3 regions of the Vibrio hippocampi genome follow, and region 2 is predicted to be linked to each of the others. Evidence: predicted binding sites of a transcription regulator. Region 2 holds the regulator's gene; each other region holds the start of a gene.
What was found. Region 2 encodes CRP, which controls carbon source genes, mostly activating them, when cyclic AMP is high. Its sites were predicted from a motif close to TGTGANNNNNNTCACA; they were not measured.

Region 1: cytR (DNA-binding transcriptional regulator CytR) is a predicted target of CRP. The motif match lies at 2,039-2,054, and genes of this name have one in related genera.
Region 3: typA (translational GTPase TypA) is a predicted target of CRP. The motif match lies at 1,969-1,984, and genes of this name have one in related genera.

Annotation. Positions count from the first base shown of each region.
Region 1 is NZ_CAKLCM010000002.1:2,261,484-2,264,771, reverse strand. It holds gene L9Q39_RS12495 (SPOR domain-containing protein) at 194-748, opposite strand; gene cytR (DNA-binding transcriptional regulator CytR) at 822-1,832, opposite strand; gene priA (primosomal protein N') at 2,101-3,288, opposite strand, start outside.
Region 2 is NZ_CAKLCM010000001.1:393,359-396,646, reverse strand. It holds gene L9Q39_RS01985 (YheU family protein) at 19-237, shown strand; gene L9Q39_RS01980 (phosphoribulokinase) at 299-1,168, shown strand; gene crp (cAMP-activated global transcriptional regulator CRP) at 1,421-2,053, shown strand; gene L9Q39_RS01970 (DUF1338 domain-containing protein) at 2,171-2,974, opposite strand; gene astD (succinylglutamate-semialdehyde dehydrogenase) at 3,003-3,288, opposite strand, start outside.
Region 3 is NZ_CAKLCM010000002.1:2,357,824-2,361,111, reverse strand. It holds gene glnA (glutamate--ammonia ligase) at 181-1,590, opposite strand; gene typA (translational GTPase TypA) at 2,165-3,288, shown strand, end outside.

The DNA.
Region 1 (3,288 bases), on a different contig from region 2:
AACAGTGAATGGAAAAACCTTACCGCAATAGTAGAAACCGCAATAGTAGAAAAGGCAGTCAGCTTTAATTGGTCAAAGTTGGAGTACGGAATAAAAAATTGGAGTACGGAATTAAAAAATAAGCCGCGAAGGGTTTAAAGTTTCGCGGCTTATACGGTTTTAATGGCTAATGATGAGGGGAGAGCGCGATGATTTAGAGCGCTTCTTTCCAAATCTTACATGGCTCAATCTTGGCGCGTTGCAGCTTATGTTTATCGCGTTCAGCATCGCGCTTTAACGAATAGGGACCCAGTACGACACGATGAAAGCTGCTGCCTTCTTTTTTTACGATCTGGCTGCTTAGACCTTGAAACGCAATATCCAGTTTACGGCTTTCTGCTTGAGCGATGGTTCGGTAAGCGCCGCATTGCATGATGTAGGGCACTTTCGATTTTATCTGCTCCTTGGCTTGTACTTCGATCTCTCGATTTGGCAAGGTATCCACATAATCCCATTTCTCTTCTGGAGGCGGTGGAATTTGTGCTTTAGGCTTCGCTTTTTGTTCGGTCTGAGTTGCGACCGCTGGGGTTGATTTAGCCGGGATCTCAGGCTCTGGATCAGAGCTTAAGGTATATAACCCCCATGCAAATACACCGGTAGCGATGATCGCTAACAGCCCACTGCGCCATGGTTTTTTTCTGCTGGGTGCTTTTTTACGTGAGGTGCGAGTGCTACCTTTGCCACGTTTTACATAGTCTCGGTTTGCCACTAGGTTTGATACTGATACTTGGGAAATAAACAGACCTCATGGTAAATACCACGAGGCCAAGTTGCAAGTAGGCTTAGAAAGTTCTTGGAGCTGTCGCACTCTCACGGACCACTAATCGAGTCTCTAATAGACGAGAGCCGGGATGAATATCGACACCTTTAAGTGTTTCAAGCATCAGATACATGGCTTGTCGACCTATCTCATAACGTGGCTGCGAGATGGTGGTCAGCGGAGGTTCGCAGTATTGAGCGAACTGAATGTCATCAAAGCCAACGACAGAGAGGTCTTGAGGGACGCGTAATCCTAGCTTTTTCGCCTCTTGCATAGCGCCAATGGCCATGATGTCGTTATGACAGAAAATTGCGGTTGGTGGCTCAGGAAGTGCGAGCAGTGAGCGCACAGATTTCGCTCCGGATTCAAAGGTAAAGTCGCCTCGAATGGTGTACTCAGGTTTCATCGTAAGACCGGCACGACGCAGAGCTTGTTGATAACCTTGCTGCCTAAAGCGGCATAAGAAGGCCGTTTCGGGACCAGAGATTTGCGCGACACGTTTATGCCCTAATTGCGCTAAATAATTCACCGCCTCATAAGCTGAGGTTAAGTTATCAATGTGAACGGTTGGCAAGCCTAATTCAGGTGCAAACTCACAGGCCATCACCATTGGAGGCAGGTTTTTCTGCTCTGGTTTACTGATGTCAAAAGGAAGATCGGTTCCAAGCAGCAGCATGCCATCCGCTTGTTTGGTGAACACTAAGTTTACAAATGAGGATTCACGCTTTTTCGATTGACCGCTGTCGCCAAGTAGCACTAAGTAGCCATGTTCCATCGCGACATCTTCAATGCCACGAATAATCTCTGAGAAATAGGGATCGCAGATATCAGGAACAATGGTCACGATGGTTTTTGACTCATTCTTTCTTAGGTTGCGCGCCAACGAGTTTGGAGAATAACCCGCCTCTAGCACTGCGGATTCTACGCGTTTTCGAGTGGTTGATGAGACTTTTTCTGGGTTCATCAATGCTCTAGATACGGTTGCGGTCGATACCCCTGCTAACTGGGCAACATCCTTCATTGTCGCCATAATATTTTTATCCTCTACTTTATGATGGCTGGATAAGAGTGCTACATCTAACTACCAAAGCAAAGGCACTCTTACGATTATCCATGAATCTAAATGTGTATTACCTTTTTCAGCACAAATGCTTTGGCAACATATAATGACGTATTAATGAGTAATATGCATTTCTTGGCACAAAGTTACGGTTTGTATAACAATAATTACATTTGTTTTGCGACAGTCCTCACGCTTTAATGGTGTGTGAGTTTAATGAACGATCCACTCTTTCTTTTGGTTAGCTGAGATCTTGAGGCTCTATATCCATAGACCAGCGCACTTTTTTTGCATTGGGAAGTTGAGCAATGACTGGCTTGGCACTGGCCAAGATCTTTTGCATCTGGCTGCGACTGGTCACTTGTAACATCAATTGCCAACGGGATTTACCCGCTCGCTTAGCCATAGGAGCCGGTGTGGGTCCTAAAACGATCGCCTGGTGGTCAAATAGTGGGTGCGCTTCAAGAGAGTGGCGAACTTGACGCAAAAATATTTCGGCGTCGTCCGATTGATTCGCTTCCGCTCTAAATAGAGTGAGAAAGCTGAAAGGAGGCAACATGGCATACTTGCGTTCTTGTAATACACTCTGGGCAAAGTGGTGATAGTCTTTGTGCAGTAAGGTTTGCAGCAGCGAGTGCTCTGGATGGTGCGTTTGCAGTAAGACTTCCCCAGGTTTACTGGCTCGCCCTGCGCGTCCCGCAACTTGAATAAATAGCTGTGCTAATCGCTCAGAGGCGCGAAAATCACTGCTATATAAAGAGGCATCAACGTCTAATAGTGCCACCAGAGTCACATTAGGAAAGTGGTGACCTTTAGCGAGCATTTGAGTGCCGATTAATATCTGATATTCATTATTGCGAATCGATTCGAGCGCATTCTCCAGACTGCCTTTACGTCGAGTGCTATCCCGATCGATACGAATCGCTTTGTATTCAGGGAAGAGTGTCGCGAGTTGCTGTTCAAGTTGCTCGGTGCCCACACCGACGGTGACCAACTGATTAGAATTGCAATTTTGGCATTGATGAATCGTTGGACGCTGCGAGCCACAATGGTGGCAGCGCATCTCGCGGCTGGATTGGTGATAGGTATAGTAAGCATCACAGCGTTGGCAATCGGCAGTCCAACCACATTCATGGCACATCAGGGCTGGGCTAAATCCGCGACGGTTGAGAAACAGCATCACTTGATTGCCTTGATTAAGGTGCTTGCGTAATTCAGCAATTAGCGGGGCAGAAAGACCAGCTTCTAGATACTGCCCTTTGACATCAATAACCTTATTCGTGGTGGGGACCGCTAGACCCGCGCGCTGGCTCAGTACTAAATGATGATATTTACCACTTAATGCGTTGTGCAGTGTCTCGAGCGAAGGCGTCGCAGAGCCTAAAATAATCGGTATCTGCTCTTTGGCCGCTCGCATAACGGCGACATC
Region 2 (3,288 bases):
AACATAAAGAGAAACAAGATGATCATCCCTTGGCAAGAGATTAATCCTGATACATTGGATAACCTGCTCAAAGAGTTTGTATTGAGAGAAGGGACGGATTACGGAGAAATAGAAAGCTCGCTAGAACAAAAAATCACATCCGTAAAACAGCAGTTAAGCAACGGCGACGCGGTCATCGTCTACTCGGAACTCCATGAGACCTTTGATATTAAATCGAGTCGTTCGCTGAATTATTGAACCCTCAACCCACTATTGAATCTAATCGAGACTATCGTTTAGTTCCAACACAGGAAGTGTTATGTCTGCAAAACATCCTATCATTGCTGTCACCGGCTCATCTGGCGCGGGGACAACAACATCATCAGAAGCGTTCAGAAAAATGTTTAATATGATGAACGTCAAAGCGGCATTTGTAGAAGGAGATAGTTTTCATCGCTACACCCGCCCAGAAATGGATGTCGAGATACGTAAAGCTAAAGAACAAGGCAAACACATCAGTTACTTTGGTCCGCAAGCCAATGATTTCCCAGGTTTGGAGCAATTCTTCAAAACCTATGGTGAAGATGGTACAGGTCAATATCGCCGTTACCTGCATTCTTTTGATGAGGCAGTTCCTTACAATCAGATGCCCGGCACCTTTACGCCATGGCAAGATCTACTGCAAGGCTCAGATGTTCTTTTTTATGAAGGGCTTCACGGTGGGGTTGTTGACGGCGAGGTCAATGCAGCAAAGCATGTCGATTTGCTCATCGGCATGGTGCCGATTGTCAACTTAGAGTGGATTCAGAAGTTTGTCCGAGACACGCGAGACCGTGGACATTCAAGAGAAGCGGTGACTGACTCAATTGTGCGTTCGATGGATGATTATCTCAGCTACATCACGCCACAGTTTTCTCGCACCCATATCAACTTCCAAAGAGTGCCAACCGTTGATACTTCCAACCCGTTAAATGCCAAGGGCATTCCAAGTCTGGATGAAAGTTTTGTGGTTATTCGCCTCAGGGGCATTAAGAATGTTGACTTCCCGTACCTACTCGCCATGATAGAGGGGTCGTTTATGTCACGTCATAACACCATTGTTGTTCCTGGTGGAAAAATGAGCTTCGCAATGGAATTAATTGTTCGCCCCATCCTCCAACAACTTATCGAAACCGGTAAAATTGGCTAGGGCTTCTCAGGTAAAATGCCTGAGTGGACATGGTGTTTTTTTATACCGTGATCATAAGCACATTTTTGTATAGAAAAATGTGGATTTGATACGATTAAAATCAAGAAATCAGACTAAAAAAGCGCTACTATTCTTATCAATAAAGAAGTCGGCTTGCGCTGACTTCACCATGCTTTTATGCTAGTAGGCATTATTGTGTCCTTGCTAACAATATGGAAAGCAGCAAGCTAACCCGCAGAGGAAGAGAGATATATGGTTCTAGGTAAACCTCAAACCGATCCAACGTTAGAGTGGTTCCTATCACACTGTCATATTCATAAGTACCCTTCAAAAAGCACGCTTATTCACGCGGGCGAAAAAGCAGAAACGCTTTACTACATCGTAAAAGGTTCTGTTGCGGTACTTATTAAAGATGAAGAAGGCAAAGAGATGATCTTGTCTTACCTTAACCAAGGTGACTTCATCGGTGAACTTGGTCTATTTGAAGAAGACCAAGAGCGTACTGCCTGGGTTCGTGCAAAATCACCTTGTGAAGTCGCTGAAATTTCATTCAAGAAATTCCGCCAGCTAATCCAAGTTAACCCTGACATTCTAATGCGTCTATCTGCACAGATGGCAAGTCGTCTTCAAGTTACCAGCCAAAAAGTTGGTGACCTAGCATTCCTAGACGTAACGGGTCGCATTGCACAAACGCTATTGAACCTGGCTAAACAACCGGATGCGATGACTCACCCAGACGGCATGCAAATCAAGATCACTCGCCAAGAGATTGGTCAGATTGTGGGTTGTTCTCGTGAGACCGTTGGTCGTATCCTGAAGATGCTAGAAGAGCAAAACCTGATTTCTGCGCATGGTAAAACCATCGTAGTGTACGGTACTCGCTAAGCATTTATCGCGTATATTTATCGTGTAATAAAAAATCCCTAACCGAAAGGTTGGGGATTTTTTTATTCAATCACGGGTCGTATTTCGCTGTTTATCGCAACGACCGTTCTGTTGCAACTACTGATGAGTACTTTCAAATATCTTGTCCGCGGACGCAGTGACAAAGCCTTGATACAACGGTCCTTCCGCTGTGGGATAGCGCTTGGCAAATTCGTAGAAACCGCCGGGAATCGTCTGCTCTCCATCTTGAAACCTAACGCTTACCATATCTGCCATGGTCGAGGATTGCTCAAGCATTACCTTGGGATTGCCTTTCACAGCACCGCCAGATTGATTAATGGTAAAACCTGACTCTGCCAATCGTTGGTTAACCTGCTCAACACTGGTTAAGCGCTGCAGTTGATTGACGTTAACGGTGAAATGATTCGCGCCATAACCGTGTGCGGCAAGCCAAGCAGCGTATTCGCTCTCTTGAGCTAGTTGCTGATAATCGCTAAAGCTTAAATCCCAAAGACGACCAGCGAACAAAAAGGCTGACGATTGCAGTGTCGAACGATCAATTTGTTTCACCAAACGATGAACAATGTCCTGTAATTCCGCCGAACACTGTTCAACTTTTAGTTCACTAATAAACACTTTTGGCAAACTGAGATCGGCATGTTGTAGATGGATAGCATCGAGCTTTTTAGCTGCAAAGCTATAGTGACCAACTACCTCATAGCCCAAGGCAATAAATGGCTTAGCCAGCGTCTCTATCCCCACAGGGGCAAGGTTAAAGGTACGCAAGGCAATATGATCATTGTTTAACGCCTCATCCTCTTGCAGTAGTTGCTGCACTTGGTGAGCGGATGGACATAGACGAGCGATATAGTCTTGCCACAAAAGATTAAACAGTTGTTCTACTGCCATGACGCACCTCACATAGATAAAATAGATCTCATAGATTACATTAGAGTTCGATTCCCGGGCTGAGTGTTTCTGGTAATACCGTGGCTTCACCTTCCATCGACGCCATTGGGTACGCGCAATAGTCAGCGGCGTAAAAAGCACTCGGTCTGAGGTTTCCAGAGGCACCGGGTCCACCAAAGGGGGCATCGCCACTTGCCCCTGTTAGCTGTCGATTGCGATTGACGATACCAGCTCGGATATGGTCGACAAAGTACAGCCACTGTTCATCGTCTTGAGAAATTAACCCTGCTGATAAACCAAACCGCGTATCATTAGCCAGTTCTACC
Region 3 (3,288 bases), on a different contig from region 2:
TATTGCTCTTGATAACAATGCAATAACAATGCCGATTCATGAGATTATTCAGTGCAATCTATTGTTCTTCAAAGGAAACCTAAAAACAGAGGTATTGTTTGGAAGGAGAAAGGTGTAGTACGGAATAAAAAAGGCTTGCCGATTGGCAAGCCTTTGAGTGTTAGCTAATAACAACGAGAATTATACAGAGTAGTATAGTTCGAACTCTAGAGGAGTCGTTGTCATGTTAACTTTCTCTACGTCTTGAGCTTTAAGATCGATGTAAGAATCGATAAAGTCATCAGAGAATACGCCACCAGAAGTTAGGAACTCACGGTCAGCATCAAGTTCTGCTAGCGCGTCTTTTAGTGAGTAAGCCACTGTTGGGATCTCTGCTGCTTCTTCAGCTGGTAGATCGTAAAGGTCTTTATCCATCGCTTCGCCTGGGTGGATCTTGTTCTTAATACCGTCAAGACCAGCCATAAGCATAGCGGCAAATGCTAGGTATGGGTTAGCTGCTGGGTCACCGAAACGAACTTCGATACGACGTGCTTTAGGGCTAGGTACCACTGGGATACGGATAGAAGCAGAACGGTTACGAGCAGAGTAAGCTAGCATTACCGGTGCTTCGAAACCTGGTACAAGACGCTTGTACGAGTTAGTCGCAGGGTTAGCAAATGCGTTGATTGCACGAGCGTGCTTGACGATACCGCCGATATAGTAAAGAGCCGTTTCAGATAGACCGCCGTACTTGTCACCAGCAAATAGGTTAACACCGTCTTTTGCTAGAGATTGGTGAACGTGCATACCAGAACCGTTATCACCCACTAGTGGCTTAGGCATAAATGTTGCTGTCTTGCCAAATGCGTGTGCTACGTTGTGAACAACGTACTTGTAGATTTGGATTTCGTCAGCTTTAGTGGTTAGCGTGTTGAAACGAGTTGCGATTTCGTTCTGACCCGCTGTTGCCACTTCGTGGTGGTGAGCTTCAACAACAAGACCCATCTCTTCCATAACGAGACACATTGCAGAACGGATGTCTTGAGAAGAGTCAACAGGAGCAACTGGGAAGTAACCACCTTTAACGCCTGGACGGTGACCTTTGTTGCCTTCTTCGAAATCAGAACCCGAGTTCCAAGAAGCTTCTACGTCGTCAATTTTGTAGAAAGAACCAGACATGTCAGTTGAGAACTTAACATCGTCAAATAGGAAGAATTCTGGCTCAGGACCGATAAGAACGGTGTCAGCGATACCAGTAGAGCGCATGTAGTCTTCAGCGCGCTTAGCAATAGAACGTGGGTCACGATCGTAGCCTTGCATCGTTGCAGGCTCAAGGATGTCACAACGAATGTTCAGAGTTGCATCTTCAGTGAATGGGTCAAGAACTGCGCTAGATGCATCCGGCATCATAACCATGTCTGATTCATTGATGCCTTTCCAGCCAGCAACAGATGAACCGTCAAACATTTTGCCTTCTTCAAAGAAGTCTGCATCTATTTGGTGAGCAGGGATAGAAATGTGTTGCTCTTTACCCTTAGTGTCTGTAAAGCGTAGATCAACGAATTTAACTTCGTTCTCTTGGATCAGCGATAGAACATTTTCTACTGACATCTCGGAAAACCTCCAGTGTTATTAAAGCGGTTAATAGCTCGATAGTGATAATCGGCATTGATTAACGTCTGCGTATTTGAAGTGCGTTAATCGATGCTGATTTAGCTATAGCTAAAACTGTGCCAAAAATAAAAATCCTTTTAATTCATAACCTTAAAAGTTACTGCGACATATTGGTTCATAGATTTGCACCATTATGGATCGCTGTTGTGTCAAATTGGTGCAAGAATTAAGTTTTGCACCAATTTGATACAACAAGCCCATATATTCAGCATGGTTTTTGGTGAGCTGTCAATAACATACCGCGACAGAGTAAAAAATTATCTCTGCACCCTATTTTACAACCCCATTTTTGCAAACCTATTTTTGCGAATAAGTCGTGAGCGTAATCAAAGCGACACTATTGATACCTTAAATGAACAAAGTAAGGAAAATTTACTATAAACAGGCTATGTTTAGGCAAGATTTCAACGAAGAAGATCACAACTCTCGTAATTTCTGTTATATTGCGGGCGTTTTTTTAATCGAGTCAGCGGCGATAGTGCGGCGACTCTTGACTGAGTGAAAGAAATCCATGTCAACTCCACAGATTGATAAGTTAAGAAACATAGCGATTATCGCGCACGTTGACCACGGTAAAACTACCCTAGTTGACAAGCTACTTCAGCAATCCGGGACGTTAGAGTCTCGCGGTGAAACTGAAGAACGCGTGATGGACTCGAATGATATTGAAAAAGAGCGTGGTATTACCATTCTTGCAAAAAACACGGCGATCAACTGGAACGATCACCACATCAATATCGTAGATACTCCGGGACACGCGGACTTCGGTGGTGAAGTAGAACGCATCATGTCGATGGTAGACTCTGTACTGCTTATCGTTGACGCTGTTGACGGTCCTATGCCACAAACTCGTTTTGTAACGCAAAAAGCGTTTGCACACGGTCTGAAGCCAATTGTTGTTATCAACAAAATTGACCGTCCAGGCGCACGTCCTGATTGGGTTATGGACCAAGTATTCGACCTATTCGATAACCTAGGTGCAACTGACGAACAGTTGGACTTCCAAGTGGTTTACGCATCAGCACTTAACGGTTGGGCAACACTTGAAGAAGGCGAAATTGGCGAGAACATGGAACCTCTGTTCCAAGCAATCGTTGACAATGTTGCTGCACCAGATGTTGACCTTGATGGTCCATTGCAGATGCAAATCTCTCAGCTAGACTACAGCTCTTACGTTGGCGTTATTGGTGTAGGTCGCGTAACACGCGGTACTGCGAAACCAAACCAACAAGTGACAGTCGTCGGCGCAGATGGCAAGACTCGTAACGGTAAAGTAGGCACAGTACTGGGTTACCTTGGTCTTGAGCGTCACGAAGTTGAGCAAGCGAACGCGGGCGACATCATTGCGATCACGGGTCTGGGCGAACTTAAAATCTCAGATACGATTTGTGCGCAAAACCAAGTAGAAGCACTACCAGCACTGTCGGTTGACGAACCAACCGTTACCATGACGTTCCAAGTAAACACGTCGCCTTTCGCTGGTAAAGAGGGTAAGTTCGTGACGTCACGTAACATCCTTGAGCGCCTTGAGAAAGAACTGGTACACAACGTTGCATTGCGCGTAGAGCAGAGTGATGATCCAGACAAATTCCGTGTTTCTGGTCGTGGTGAGCTTCACCTTTCTATCCTGATTGA